2 regions of the Dactylosporangium sp. NPDC000244 genome follow, and region 1 is predicted to be linked to the other one. Evidence: riboswitches for the same ligand, from Rfam matches in the RefSeq annotation. Region 1 holds a riboswitch; the other holds the start of a gene.
What was found. Region 1 has a riboswitch for cobalamin ahead of ABT369_RS48825 (ABC transporter substrate-binding protein). Riboswitches for the same ligand answer to the same signal wherever they lie in the genome.
Positions count from the first base shown of each region.

Region 1 (6,890 bases):
GGGGCCCAGCCGCGGCTCGTGGCGGCCGCGGCGCCGCCGGACACCAGGACCGAGGCCATCACCTGGCCGTAGCCGTCGGGCAGGAACCCGGGGCGCCAGGTCGCCGTGGCCTCCAGCCAGCCGCCGCCCGGGCCGCCCGCGACCTTCGGGAAGCCGCCGGGGGCCTTCGGGGAGCCGGGCTCCCCGGGCCGCCCGGGCCCGGCCACCGAGCGGTACACCTCCAGGCCGCCTCCGACCGCCGCCACCGCCACCGCGGCCCCGGCGGCGCGCAGCACCAGGCGGCGCTGGCGCATGACCCGCGTCCGCGCGTCGAGCGCCGCCGTGATGCGCTGCGGTGCGTGGGCCCGGTCGGCGATGGTGGCGATCGCGCCGCGGATCGCGTCGTCCTCGTAGCTCATCGTTGCTCCTCAAGGCTGGGTTGGGGCAGTACTGCGCGCAGGGTGGCCAGGCCACGCATGGCCTGGGTGCGGACGGTGACGATCGAGCAGCCCATGAGCACGGCGATGTCGGCGTCGGCCATGTCCTCGAGGTACCGCAGCACGATCACGATCCGCTGGCGCGCGGGAAGGTCGCGGATGAGCCGGACCAGCGCGTCCCGCTGCGCGATCCGCTCGTCATGGCCGTCGGCCGCGGCCGGCTCGGCGGCTTGGTGCACGCGCTCCCGGCGCAGCCGCGCCGCGAGCTGTCTTCGAGCCGAGGTCAGCTCGTTGATGACCATCCGCCGGACGTACGCCTCCGGGGACTCCAGTTCAGCGATCTTCGACCACCGGGGCTGCGCCTTCACGAGCACGTCCTGCAGCACGTCGGCGCCGGCGTCGGGATCACCGGCGAGCGCCGTGGCGTACCGCGTGAGGGCGGGCAACCGGGCGGCGAGGAATTCCTCGAACGTCACCTGCACACCCCGTTCACGAAGCCACCCCCGGCGTTCGTTGCACGGGACCGTTCCGGCAACGGCGAGGGCGGCCGGCGCGCTGTGGGCAGTTTCATGCTGGATCTTCCTTGTCGGGACCGCGACGACCGCCTTAGGCTGCCGGGGCCGTGGTGATCGGGAAGCCGGTGTGATGCCGGCGCGGCCCTCGCCACTGTGATCGGGAGTTCCCGGCCTTCACCCTCGTGGGGTCACTGGGCAGCGATGCCTGGGAAGGCCGGCCGGGAACGCGCCTCCCGTCAGCCAGGAGACCGGCCACGGCACGTACGTGTACACCACCGTCCACGAGGTGCTGGAAGGCGGAACTCCCGCATGCGGTCCTTTTCCCGTGCGGCGGCACTTGCCGTCGCCATCTCCCTGTTCCTGTCCGGTTGCGGCGCGAGTGCTCCGGCGGCGACGTCCGGCGAGCCGGCGGCCGAGCAGACGCTGCAGTTCCTGACCGTGAACATGCCGCGCTCGCTCGACCCGATCCACATCGACGCGCAGCGGATCCTCGAGAACGGCCTCGCCGAGTCCCTCGTCGTGCAGAACGACGACGCGACGCTGCGGCCCGGCCTGGCCACCGCCTGGAAGTCCGTCACCCCGACGACCTGGGAGTTCACCCTCCGCAGCGGCGTGAAGTTCTGGAGCGGGGCGCCGGTGGACGCCGCCGCGGTGCGGGCGTCGCTGGAGCGGCACAAGGCGAAGAACACCCGCGCCAAGTCGATCCTCGGCGCGATGGAGTTCGCCGCCGTCGACGCCACGACGCTGCGGGTCACCACGAAGACCCCGGACCCGGGGCTGGCGTTCCGGCTCACGACGTACGGCATCCACAACGCCGCCGAGGCCGACCGCCGCGGCGACGACTTCAACCGCAACCCCGATCTGACCGGGTTCATGAAGCCGGTCCGGTTCGTGCCCGGCGAGACGCTGATCGCCGAGGCGAACCCCGACTACTGGGACAAGCCCGAGGGCGGCGTCAAGCTCAAGCGGATCGAGGCGCGGCTGGGCACCGACGCGCAGGCGCGGATGCTCGCGCTGCGCTCCGGCGACGCCGACGCGGAGTTCAACGTCGAGATCGACCAGCGCCTGCAGTACGAGAAGTCCGGCACGAAGTTCACCGTGTACTCCCCGGCGCCCACCACCAGGAACATCTGGCTGAACACGAAGAAGGTCCCCGCGCTGCGGGACAAGGCGGTCCGGCAGGCGCTCGACCTGGCCGCGGACCGCAAGGAACTGGTCGACGGGCTCAACCACGGCTACGCCAAGGCGGCCACCGGGCACTTCCCGGCCGGACTGCCGTACGCGATCGGCACCGCAACCGCGACCGACGTGACCAAGGCGGCCGGGCTGCTCGACGCCGCCGGCTGGCTGCCCGGCCCCGACGGGGTACGGGCGAAGAACGGCACCCGCCTGCACTTCAAGATCTTGACATACACGGTGTTCCAGCCGCTGGCGATCGCGCTGCAGAGCCAGTGGAAGAAGGCCGGCATCTCCACCGAGCTGGCTCCCGTGGAGACGACCGCCTCGAACCAGATGATGCTCGACGGCAACTTCGAGATCGCCACCTACTGCTCGTGCGGCTCGGCCACCGGGGACATCGCCGGGCAGCTGCGCGCGTTCTACCGCACCGGCGTCGTATCCAACTACGGCGGCTACAGCAACCCGCGGGTCGACGCCCTCATCGACCAGCTGGGCACCGAGTTCGACCCGGCGAAGCAGGCCGACCTGGCCCAGCAGGCGCAGCGGATTCTGCTCGACGACGTCGCGCTGGTGTACCTGTACGCCTCGACGCAGTGGGGCGCGGCCTACACCCCGCGGGTCCGCGGCGTCGACCCGAACCTGTCGCGGCGCATCCTGCCCGGCATGTGGCTGGCCCGGTAGCCGGCGCGATGCTGCGCTATCTCGCCGTGCGGCTCGCCGCGACGGTGCCCGTCCTGCTCGGCATCTCGATCGTGCTGTTCACGATGGTCCGGCTGATCCCCGGCGACCCGAGCCACGCCATCCTGCTGTCCATGGTGGAGCCCGGCGCCGACATCAGCCGGCTCGAGGAGGACCTGGCCACGTTGCGCCAGGACCTCGGCCTCGACCGGCCGTACCCGGTGCAGTACGCGGACTGGCTCGGCGACGTCCTGTCCGGCAACCTCGGGACGTCGCTGCGCAGCGGCGCACCGGTCACGGACGAGCTGGCGATGCGGCTGCCCGCGACGCTCGAGCTCGCCGCAGCGGCCCTGGTGGTCATGGTCGTGGTGGCGGTACCGGCCGGAATCGCCGGTGCCGTGTGGCACGGCCGCGCCGCCGATCGCGTCGCCCGCCTGCTGACGCTGCTGGGCGTGTCGGTCCCCGGCTTCCTGCTCGGGCTGCTGCTCATGTACGCGTTCTCCGTCGCGCTCGGCTGGCTGCCGACCTACGGCCGGGGCACCCCGGCGCACCTGGTCCTGCCGGCCGTGACCCTCGGCCTCGGCCTCGCCGCCGCGGTCTCCCGGCTGCTGCGGGCCGGCCTGCTCGACGCCCTGTCCCAGCCGTACGTGGCCGCGGCCGAGGCCAAGGGCCTGCCGTGGCGGCTCATCGTGCTCCGCCACGCCCTGCGCAACGCACTGCTGCCGGTGTTCACCAACGCCGGGCTCATCGTGTCCGGGCTGCTCGGCGGGGCCGTCGTCGTGGAGACCGTCTTCTCCTGGCCGGGGATCGGCCGGTACGTCGTGGACTCCATCACCGGCCGGGACTACCCGGTCATCCAGGCGTTCACGCTCGCCATGGCCCTCGCCTACGTGCTGGTCAACCTCGTCGTCGACCTGGGCTACCGGCTGATCGACCCGCGCGTGCGCGTCGAGGGGGCCGCGTGAGGACCCTGCACCGCCTCCTGGCCGTCCCGCGTCAGGACCGGCCGGCCGGTCTGCTGCTGCTCGTCCTCGCCGTGGTGGTCGCGGCGGTCGCCGCCGCGCCGTGGCTGACCGGCGCCGACCCGACCGCCGTCGACTACCTCGACGCGTCGCTGCCGCCTTCCGCGGCCCACCCGTTCGGTACCGACAACTACGGCCGTGACCTGCTCGCCCGCGTGCTGTTCGGCGGACGGGCCTCCCTGGCGACCGCGGCGGTCACCGTCGCCGTCACCGTGGTCGCCGGCACGCTCGTCGGCGCGGCGGCCGGCTATCTCGGCGGCTGGCTCGACCTGGTCGTCACCCGGATCGTCGACGTGCTGCTGGCGTTCCCGCGGCTCATCCTGGCGATCGCGGTCGCCGCGCTGCTCGACGCCGGCCTCGCCGGGCTGGTGCTCGCCGTCACCGTCGTGTCGTGGCCGGGCTACGCCCGTGTCGTTCGCGGCTACGCGCTGCAACTGCGCGACGAGCCGTACGTCGCCGCGGCCCGGATCGCCGGCACCCCGCACTGGAGGATCGTCGGCACGCACGTGCTGGGCGGGCTCGCCGGGCCGGTCCTGATCCTCGCGATGGTCGACGTCGGCGAGGTCGTCATCGCCATCGCCGGCCTGTCGTTCCTGGGCCTGGGCGTGCGGCCGCCGGACCCGGAGTGGGGAGCCATGCTCAACGAGGCGCGCGGCTTCGTGGAGGACGCGCCGTGGATGTTCCTCGCGCCGGGCCTGGCGATCGTCGCCGTCGTCATCGCCGTCACCTACCTCGGCGACGCCGTCCGCGACGCCCTCGAACCCCGCCGCCCGCGGCTGCCGGCCCCCCGCGGCCGCCGGACCACCCGGCCGGTCCTCGCGCTGGACGAGCCGGTCCTGGCCCGCCTCGGCGAGCTCACGGTCGACGCCGGCGAGACCCGCATCCTCGACGGCGTCACCATCGAACTGCGCGCGGGAGAGTGCCTCGGCCTCGTCGGTGAGAGCGGCTCCGGCAAGTCGACGCTCGCCGGAGCCCTGCTCGGCCTGCTCCGCCCGCCACTGGCGGTGTCCGGCGGCCTGACCCTCTTCGGCGCGGACACCGGCGGCTGGACCGACGCCGACTGGCGCCGCGTGCGCGGCCGGCACGTCAGCCTGATCACGCAGGACCCGCTCACGGCCCTCAACCCGGTCCTGACCATCGGCACCCAGCTCACCGAGACCGTCCGCGCCCACCATCGCGTCTCCCGGGCCGAGGCCAGGCGGCGCGCGGCCGAAACCCTCGAGCGGGTCCAGCTCGACCCGGAGCTGCTGCGGGCGTACCCGCACCAGCTCTCCGGCGGCATGCGGCAACGGGTCTGCATCGCCATCGCCGTCATCAACCGGCCCCGGCTGCTGATCTGCGACGAGCCGACCACCGCCCTCGACGTGAGCACCCAGGCCCGCATCCTGACCGAGCTCGCCGAGCTGCGCCGCACCCTCGGCATCGGCATGCTGTTCATCTCCCACGACCTGCGGCTGGTGTCGCAGGTCGCGGACCGGGTCGCCGTCCTGCGCGAGGGGCGGCTGGTCGAACAGGGCAGCGCCGCGGACGTCTTCGCCGCACCCGCGGACCCGTACACCCGGAGGCTCGTCGATGCTGCGCGTTGACGGACTGTCCAAAGTGTACGGCCGGCGGCAGGTGCTGGCCGGCATCACGTTCACGGTCGCGGCGGGGGAGACCGTCGCCCTCGTCGGCGCCTCCGGCGCGGGCAAGACCACCGTCGGTCAGTGCGTCGTGGGACAGGTCCGGCCGACGACCGGCACCCTGCGCTGGAACGACCTGCCGATCCGCCGCTCGCTGTGGCACACCGGCCGGGAGCGCCGCTGGCGCCGCGACATCCAGCTCGTCCAGCAGGACCCGCGGGCCGCCCTCAATCCACGGTGGACGGCCGGGCGCAGCGTCGGCGAACCCGCCCGCAACTTCCCCGGCGGCCGGACCGCGGCCGAGCTGTTCGAGCGGGTCGGGCTCGATCCCGCACTCCGGCACCGGTACCCGCACGAGCTGAGCACCGGCCAGTGCCAACGGGTCTGCATCGCCCGCGCCCTGGTACCCCGGCCGAAGCTGCTGGTGCTCGACGAGCCGCTGTCCGCACTCGACCTGCCGGTGCAGGCACAGATCCGCGACCTGCTCGCCGAACTGCACCGCACCGAGGGGCTGGGCTACCTGTTCATCTCCCACGACCTCGTCGCCGTCGCCGCGCTGTGCACCCGCGTCATCGTGCTGCACCACGGCCGGATCGTCGAGGAGGCCGCCACCGCCGACCTGCTCGCGAACCCGGTCCACCCGCACAGCCGCGATCTGGTCGCCGACACCCCGACCCTGAAGTACGGCCCGGCATGAGCAGGCCGCAACTCGGTGCCCGGTTCACCGCACCCCGCGGGGTGCCCGAGGGACCCGGCTGGCACCATGCGACGGTCCTGACCGGCCCGATGCTGCACGAGCTGGTCGCGGACCACGCCCGCGCCCGGGACACCGGCCATCTCGTCGCGGCCGCGTCGCTGCTGTTCTGCCAGTACGTCAACCAGGTCACCGGCCCCGTCCTCGCCCGCTGCTTCCTCGAGGACCGCATCGTCGACGCGGCGGCCGCCGGCACCTGGATCCACATCGACGGCGGCCGGCTCGACAACGCCGCGTTCGCCGGTGATGCGGCCGGCGACCGGCCCCGCGACGACACGACGACGGACTGGCTCGTCGAGCGCATGCTGGACGAGAACTTCGCCCCGGCGATCGACGCGTGGCACCGCATCACCCGCGTGGGCCGCCGAACCCTGTGGGGCAACGTCGCCAGCGGTATCGCCACCGCGATGCGCAGCATCTCCTGGACGCAGGACGACCCGGCCCGCTTCGTGACCGACACCGTCGCGCTGCTCGACCGGCATCCGCGCACCCGGGACCTGTGCGTGGTGGCGGACCTGCCGGCCGGTGGCAGCCGCTGGCAGGTACACCATCGGCGCACCTGCTGCCTGATGTACAAGACCGGCGACGGCAGCTTCTGCGCCACCTGCGGCGTGCTCCCGGCGCCGGAGCGAGCGGCCCGGGCCCGCCGCATGGTGGACACCGCGGCCACGTGACCGCCGGCCGGCAGTGACGCACGGTGATGC
Region 1 covers NZ_JBEPEH010000050.1:721-7,610, forward strand. The annotation lists gene ABT369_RS48815 (hypothetical protein) at 1-398, opposite strand, end outside; gene ABT369_RS48820 (SigE family RNA polymerase sigma factor) at 395-892, opposite strand; cobalamin riboswitch at 1,023-1,202, shown strand; gene ABT369_RS48825 (ABC transporter substrate-binding protein) at 1,241-2,791, shown strand; gene nikB (nickel ABC transporter permease) at 2,776-3,753, shown strand; gene ABT369_RS48835 (dipeptide/oligopeptide/nickel ABC transporter permease/ATP-binding protein) at 3,750-5,396, shown strand; gene ABT369_RS48840 (ABC transporter ATP-binding protein) at 5,383-6,129, shown strand; gene ABT369_RS48845 (IucA/IucC family C-terminal-domain containing protein) at 6,126-6,860, shown strand.

Region 2 (7,723 bases), on a different contig from region 1:
TGGAAGCCGGGGTCGAGCTGGCCGCCGTCGTCGTAGTCGCTCATGCTGTCCGTCCTTCGGGAAATGTCGCGGTGGGTGTTCGGCTGAAACGATAGGCGCCCGGCCCCGGCCCGCGTATCCCCAAACCGCGCCACCCCGCTCAGGCGGGATAGCGCCGCGGCGTCCAGACCACCGGCGGCTCGCCGTCGCGCTCGCGGACCCGCGTCTGGGACGAGCCGATGATGAGCAGCGTGCGCATGTCCACCTCGGAGGGCTCCAGGTCGGCCAGGGCGACCACGCGCACCGACTCCTCCGGGCCGCCCACGTCGCGGCCGATGACGACGGGCGTGCCGGCCGGCCGGTGGGTGAGCAGGAGCGCCTTGGCCGCCTCGACCTGCCACGTGCGCGACTTCGAGCCGGGGTTGTAGACGGCGATCACGAGGTCGGCCCGGGCCGCGGCCTCGAGGCGGCCCGCGATGACGTCCCAGGGCTTGAGGCGGTCCGACAGCGACAGCACGCAGAAGTCGTGGCCCAGCGGGGCGCCGGCGCGGCTGGCCACGGCCTGGGCCGCGGTCAGGCCCGGCAGGACCCGGACGGGGACGTCCTTCCAGCGCGGCTCGGCCGCGACCTCCAGCACCGCGGCGGCCATCGCGAAGACGCCCGGGTCGCCGGAGGAGACGACCGCGACCCGGCGCCCCTCCTTGGCCAGGGCCAGGGCGAACTCGGCGCGCTCGGCCTCGACCCGGTTGTCGGAGGCGTGCCGGCGCTGGCGGGGGTTGCCGGGGACCCGGGCCAGGTACGGCCCATACCCCACGAGATCGTCCGCGGCGGCGAGCGCGGCCTGGGCCTGCGGCGTGAGCCAGTCGCGGCCGGCCGGGCCGAGGCCGACCACCACCACCTCGCCCGCGGACCCCGGTGCGGGCCGCTCGGCCAGTGCCGCGGCGGTCTCGTCGTGGACGCGGGACGGCAGCAGGGCGATCGAGAAGTACGGCACCGTCGCCGGGTCCACCTCGGCCAGCGGGGCGACGCGCTCGCCGGCGGTGGTGGCGCGCTCGACGTACCAGGCCTCGTCCAGCCGGCCCGCCCGCTCGAGCGCGTCGCGGACCTTGCCGAAGGTGCGGCCCAGCTTCATCACCGCGGCCGAGTCGGTCGCGGCGAGGCGCTCGGCGAGCGCGTCGGCGGGCAGGGTGCCGGGCAGCACGGTCAGCACCTCGTCCCGCTCGACCAGCGGGCGGCCCAGCACCGCGGAGGCGCCGGCCACGGACGTCACGCCGGGGACGACCTCGGTGCGGTACCGCTGCGACAGCCGCTTGTGCATGTGCATGTAGGAGCCGTAGAACAGCGGGTCACCCTCGCACAGCACGACCACGTCCCGGCCGGCGTCGAGGTGGACGGCCAGCCGCGCCGCCCACGCGTCGTAGTGCTCCTCGATCACGCCCCGGTAGTCGGGCGTGTCCTCGGTCGTCACCGGGTAGACCAGGGCCTCCTCGACCTGCTCCGGGCGCAGGTAGGGCGCGGCGATCGCGCGGGCGATGCTGCGGCCGTGGCGGGCGCTGTGATAGGCGACGACGGGCGCGGCCGCGACGAGCCGGGCCGCCTTGACCGTCATCAGCTCCGGGTCGCCGGGGCCGAGGCCCACCCCGTACAGCCGCCCAGTCTCCACCGTGATCATTCCTTCTCGCTCGCGATGGCGTTGACGGCGGCGGCCGTCATCGCGCTGCCGCCCCGGCGGCCGTGCACCACGAGGTGCTCGAGGCCGGACTCGGCCAGGGCCGCCTTCGACTCGGCGGCGCCGATGAACCCGACCGGGATGCCGATCACCGCGGCGGGCGTGCCGGCCCCCTCAGCGACCATCTCCAGCAGCCGGAACAGGGCGGTGGGCGCGTTGCCGACGGCCACGACGGCGCCGTCGATGCGGCCCCGCCACAGTTCGAGCGCGGCCGCGCTGCGCGTGTTGCCCAGGGTCGAGGCCAGCGCCGGTACCGCCGGATCGCGCAGCGTGCACACGACCTCGTTGTCGCGGGGCAGCCGCGCCCGGGTCACCCCCGACGCGACCATCTCGGCGTCGCACAGGATCGGCGCGCCCGACCGCAGCGCGGCGCGCGCGGCCGCGACCACGCCGGGGGAGTAGCCGACGTCGGCGGGGAGGTCGACCATGCCGCAGGCGTGGATCATGCGGACCGTCACCTGGGCGACGTCGGCCGGCAGCCCGGACAGGTCGGCCTCGGCCCGGATGGTCGCGAACGAGCGCCGGTAGATCTCGGCGCCGTCGCGGATGTAGTCGCTCATCCGCGCACGCTGCGCTGGTAGCCGGACGCCGTCGCCAACATCTCCACGTGCCTTCCCTTCGGTGCGCCACAGCGCCGCTCGCAGCCCACCCAGTGCGCCGGCTCCGAGGAGCCCGCGAGCACCGAGGCCCGGGCGTCCGCGCGAACGTCGGCGAGCGCCTTGGCACACCCCGGCCGGCCCGCGCACGCCGTCACCCCGGCCCACGGCGAGGCCGGGTCCGCGACGAGCCCGGACGCCACAGCTTGCGGCATCGTCGATGTGGGCACGACCACGGTGCGCCATGGCGTGACGATGATCTCTCCGGCCAGCGCCGCGGACTGGGCCGGCGTGAGCAGTCCGAGCGGCACGGCGAGCACGGCGGACGAGCCATGGATGCCGGGCTCGGGCGGGTCCAGCCGGGTGAGCGGAATGTCCGAGACGGTGGTGCCCAGCCGCGCGGCGACGCGCGCCGGGCCGTCGTCCAGCTCGGCCAGCCGCCACGCCCTCGAGGCCTGCGCGGCGCGCTCGGCCAGGAACGCCTCGGCGGCGCAAACGAGCAGCTCAGGGCCGCCGTGCCGCGCGGTGGGGCGACCGGCCAGGGTCAGCCGGGAACCGTGCAGGCCCACGTCGCCGAGCAGCGGCGTCACGTCCCCGCGGCCGTCGTCGACGGTGGCCAGGAACCGGCCCGGCAGCCCCGCGAGGGCCGGCGTGGCGCACAGCAGCGCGTCGAACGCCGCGACCAGGGGGCGCACGGCCGCGCTCAGCGGGCTGGCGACGATGTTGCGGACCCGCTCGTGGGTGGCCGACGGCAGCAGCCCGGCGTCGGTGAGCCGGGCCGCGAGCTCGTGCTCGGCCCCCGGCCTCAACGCCCTGACCTGCACGTTTCCGCGCGAGGTGAGCTCCAGCGCCGGATCGCCGAGCTCGGCCGCGGCGGTGCGCAGGACCGTCAGCCCCGCGGCGGTGAGCCGCCCGCCGGGCAGCCGGACGCGCGCCAGCCCGCCGTCGGCGGCCGCGTGGACCTGCACGGCGCCGGGGCACCGGTCGGGGGCGTCGCGTCCGCTGGGAGCCTGCACGCGGCGGATACTACCTGCGCTTGACGGCACACACGCTCGTCCTGAAGAGTTGACGGCGCTGTGCAACGGCGACGTGGAGGAACCCGGTGCGAATCCGGGACGGTCCCGCCACTGTGAACCGGAGAGACGATTTCCGGCAAGCCAGGATACTCTCCGCCGCCGGACCCATCCCACCGTCTTGGGGCGCGGACCCCGAGGGAGGACCCGGCGTGATCCTGCTGTTGTCGACGTCCGACACCGACCTGCTCAGCGCCCGGGCCAGTGGTGCCGCGTGGCGCCTGGCCAACCCCTCGCGCACGGCGGTCGAGGACCTGCCGGGGCTCGCCGAGGGCGCGGAGCTGGTCGTGGTGCGGTTCCTCGGGGGGTACCGCGACTGGCAGGAGGGCTTCGACGCGCTCCTGGCGACCGGGCTCCCGGTGGTCGTCCTCGGCGGCGAACAGGCCCCCGACGCCGAGCTCATGAGCCACTCCACGGTCCCGGCCGGCCTCGCCGCGCAGGCCCACGCCTACCTGGCCTTCGGCGGCGCCGCCAACCTCGCCGAGCTGCACCGCTTCCTCTGCGACACCGTCCTGCTCACCGGCCACGGCTTCGCCGCCCCGGTCGAGACCCCCGCGTGGGGCGTGCTGGACCGCGAGGCCGCGCCGGTGGACGGGCCGACGGTCGCCGTCATCTACTACCGGGCCCACCACGTCGCCGGGAACACCGCGTTCGTCGAGGGCCTCTGCGCCGCGCTGGAGGCGGAAGGTGTACGGCCCCTGCCGGTCTTCGCCGCCTCCCTGCGCACCGCCCCGCCCGAGCTGCTCGGCACCCTGGGCCGGGCCGACGCGCTCATCGTGACCGTGCTCGCGGCCGGCGGCACCCGCCCGGCCGACGCGCAGGCCGGCGGCGAGGACGAGGCCTGGGACGTGGGCGCGCTCGCCGCCCTGGACGTGCCGATCCTGCAGGGCCTGTGCCTGACCAGCAGCCGCGAGACGTGGGACGGTAACGACGACGGGCTCTCGCCGCTGGACACCGCGACCCAGGTCGCCATCCCGGAGTTCGACGGGCGGCTCATCACGGTGCCGTTCTCGTTCAAGGAGATCGACGAGGACGGCCTCACCGTCTACGTCGCCGATCCCGAGCGGGCGGGCCGGGTGGCGGGGATCGCCGCGGCCCACGCGCGCCTGCGGGGCCTGGCGAACGCGGACAAGCGGATCGTGGTGATGCTCAGCGCGTACCCGACGAAGCACTCGCGGATCGGCAACGCCGTCGGCCTCGACACGCCCGCGAGCGTCGTGCGGCTGCTGGCCGCGCTGGCCGAGCGCGGCTACGACCTCGGCGAGGGCTTCCCGTCCGACGGCGACGCGCTCATCCACGAGCTCATCGCGGCCGGCGGCCAGGACGTCAACTGGCTCACCGAGGAGCAACTGCGCGGCAACCCGGTGCGGATTCCGGCCGAGCGCTACCGGGCGTTCTTCGAGACGCTGCCGGAGGACCTGCGCGCCGGGATGGAGCAGCACTGGGGCCCGGCCCCGGGCGAGCTGTTCGTGGACCCGGACAACGGCGACATCGTGCTCGCCGCGCTGCGGCGGGGCAACGTCGTGGTGATGGTGCAGCCGCCGCGCGGGTTCGGCGAGAACCCGGTGGCCATCTACCACGACCCGGACCTGCCGCCGTCGCACCACTATCTCGCCGCCTACCGCTGGCTCGCCGACTCCTTCGGCGCCCACGCCGTCGTGCACGTCGGCAAGCACGGCAACCTCGAGTGGCTGCCGGGCAAGACGGTCGGGCTGTCGGCCGGCTGCGGCGCGGACGCGGCCCTGGGCAACCTGCCGCTCATCTACCCGTTCCTCGTCAACGACCCCGGCGAGGGCACCCAGGCCAAGCGCCGCGCCCATGCCACGCTCGTCGACCACCTGGTGCCGCCGATGGCCCGGGCGGACACCTACGGCGACATCGCCCGCCTCGAACAGCTGCTCGACGAGCACGCGAACATCGCCGCGCTCGACCCGGCCAAGCTGCCGGCGATCCGGGCCCAGATCTGGACGCTCATCCAGGCCGCGAAGCTCGACCACGACCTGGGCCTGGACGACCGGCCGCACGACGCCGAGTTCGACGACTTCCTGCTGCACGTCGACGGCTGGCTGTGCGAGGTCAAGGACGTGCAGATCCGCGACGGCCTGCACGTGCTCGGCCAGGCCCCCTCCGGCGAGGCGCGGATCGACCTGGTGCTGGCGATGCTGCGGGCCCGCCAGATGTGGGGCGGCCAGGTGGCGGCCCTGCCCGGCCTGCGCGAGGCACTGGGGCACGATGAGTCCACTGTGGATCGGGCTGCGGTCGACGACGTCGAGTCGCGCGCCCGCGCGCTTGTCGCGGCGATGGAAGCTCGCGATTGGGCTGTCTCCGATTTGTCGGATATTTCCGACAATCCGGATGTCGTACGTGTCCTGCGCTTCGCTGCCGAGGAGATCGTGCCGCGCCTGGCCCGCACCACCGACGAGCTGACGATGGTGCTGCACGCGCTCGACGGCGGCTACGTGCCCGCCGGGCCGAGCGGGTCCCCGCTGCGCGGGCTCATCAACGTGCTGCCGACCGGGCGCAACTTCTACTCCGTGGACCCCAAGGCCGTCCCCTCGCGACTGGCCTGGGAGACCGGGCAGGCGATGGCCGATTCGCTGCTCACGCGGTACCGGGCCGACCACGGCGACTGGCCCCGCTCCGTCGGGCTGTCGATGTGGGGCACCAGCGCCATGCGCACCGCCGGCGACGACATCGCCGAGGCCCTGGCGCTGCTCGGGGTACGCCCGGTCTGGGACGAGGCCTCGCGCCGGGTCACCCGCCTGGAGCTGATCGACCTCGCCGAGCTGGGCCGCCCGCGCATCGACGTGACCATGCGCATCTCCGGCTTCTTCCGCGACGCCTTCCCGCACGTGGTCGCCCTGCTCGACGACGCCGTCCAGCTCGCGGCCTCGGCCCCGGGGGAGTCGCCGGAGGAGAACTTCGTCAAGGCGCACATCGAGGCCGACGTCGCCGAGCACGGCGACGCGCGCCGGGCCTCGCTGCGCGTGTTCGGCTCCAAGCCGGGCGCCTACGGGGCCGGCATCCTCCCGCTCATCGACAGCCGGAACTGGCGCGACGACCGCGACCTCGCCGAGGTCTACGCGGTCTGGGGCGGCTACGCGTACGGCCGCGGCGTCGACGGGATCGAGGCGCGGGCCGACATGGAGGGCGCGTACAAGCGGATCAGCGTCGCGGTCAAGAACACCGACACGCGCGAGCACGACATCGCGGACTCGGACGACTACTTCCAGTACCACGGCGGCATGGTGGCGACCGTGCGCGCCCTCACCGGGAAGGCGCCCGCGGCGTACGTCGGCGACAGCACGAACCCGGACGCCGTGCGCACCCGGACGCTGAGCGAGGAGACCGCGCGGGTGTTCCGGGCCCGGGTCGTCAACCCGCGCTGGCTCGCGGCGATGCGCCGGCACGGCTACAAGGGCGCGTTCGAGCTCGCGGCCACCGTCGACTACCTCTTCGGCTTCGACGCCACCGCCGGGGTCGTGGCCGACTGGATGTACGAGAAGCTGGCCGAGTCCTACGTGTTCGACCCGGACAACCACAAGTTCCTGACCGAGTCGAACCCCTGGGCGCTGCACGGGATCGCCGAGCGGCTGCTGGAGGCGGCCGACCGGGGCCTGTGGGAGCACCCCGAGCAGTCCACTCTGGACGGTCTGCGCGAGGTGTACCTCCAGACGGAGGGCGACCTCGAGGACGTGTAGCCCAGCCTCGCCGGGGCCGCGACCGTTAGCTGCTTCGGCGGGCCGCGACCGCTAGCTGCTTCGGCGGGCCGCGACCGCTAGCTGCTTCGGCGGGCCGCGACCGCGACGGTGCTGTAGACGACCGGGAACGCGTCGGGGATCGCCCGGCCCACCTTTGCCAGGACGCCGGCGAGGGTCTCGGCCGGGAGCCGGTTCACGCCGCCGGAGGTGGAGACCTGCTCGAGCCATTCGTCGCGGGTGTAGTCGCGCCGCCACGGGAACGTCCACGGCTCCGGCTCGCCGAACCCGCCCGCCGTCCGCATGCCCTCGGCGGCCCGGTCGGCGAGGGGGCGGTACGCCTCGCCGCCGAACGAGAACCGGCCCGGCACCGGGATGTGTTCGCGCAAGGCGTCCCCGGTCGCCTCGGCGACCTCCGGCGGCGGCTCGACGCCGTTCCAGAACAGCGCGAGCAGCCCGCCCGGCCGCAGTGCCCGCGCCGCCGTGGCCGCGCCCCCGACCGGCTCGACCCAGTGCCAGGTCTGCCCGGCGACGACGGCGTCGAAGGCGCGCCCGGCCGGGTCCCACGCCTCGATCCTCGCCACCTCGACCTCGAGCCCCTGCCGGCGCGCCACCTCGGCCATGCGCGGGTCGGGGTCGACGCCGAGC
Region 2 covers NZ_JBEPEH010000001.1:77,459-85,181, forward strand. The annotation lists gene ABT369_RS00345 (hypothetical protein) at 1-44, opposite strand, end outside; gene ABT369_RS00350 (precorrin-2 C(20)-methyltransferase) at 140-1,651, opposite strand; gene ABT369_RS00355 (precorrin-8X methylmutase) at 1,648-2,268, opposite strand; gene ABT369_RS00360 (ferredoxin-like domain-containing protein) at 2,265-3,320, opposite strand; cobalamin riboswitch at 3,357-3,492, shown strand; gene cobN (cobaltochelatase subunit CobN) at 3,530-7,078, shown strand; gene ABT369_RS00370 (class I SAM-dependent methyltransferase) at 7,156-7,723, opposite strand, start outside.
Region 2: it holds a riboswitch for cobalamin, as region 1 does, so the genes downstream of both, cobN (cobaltochelatase subunit CobN) here and ABT369_RS48825 (ABC transporter substrate-binding protein) in region 1, are expected to answer to the same signal.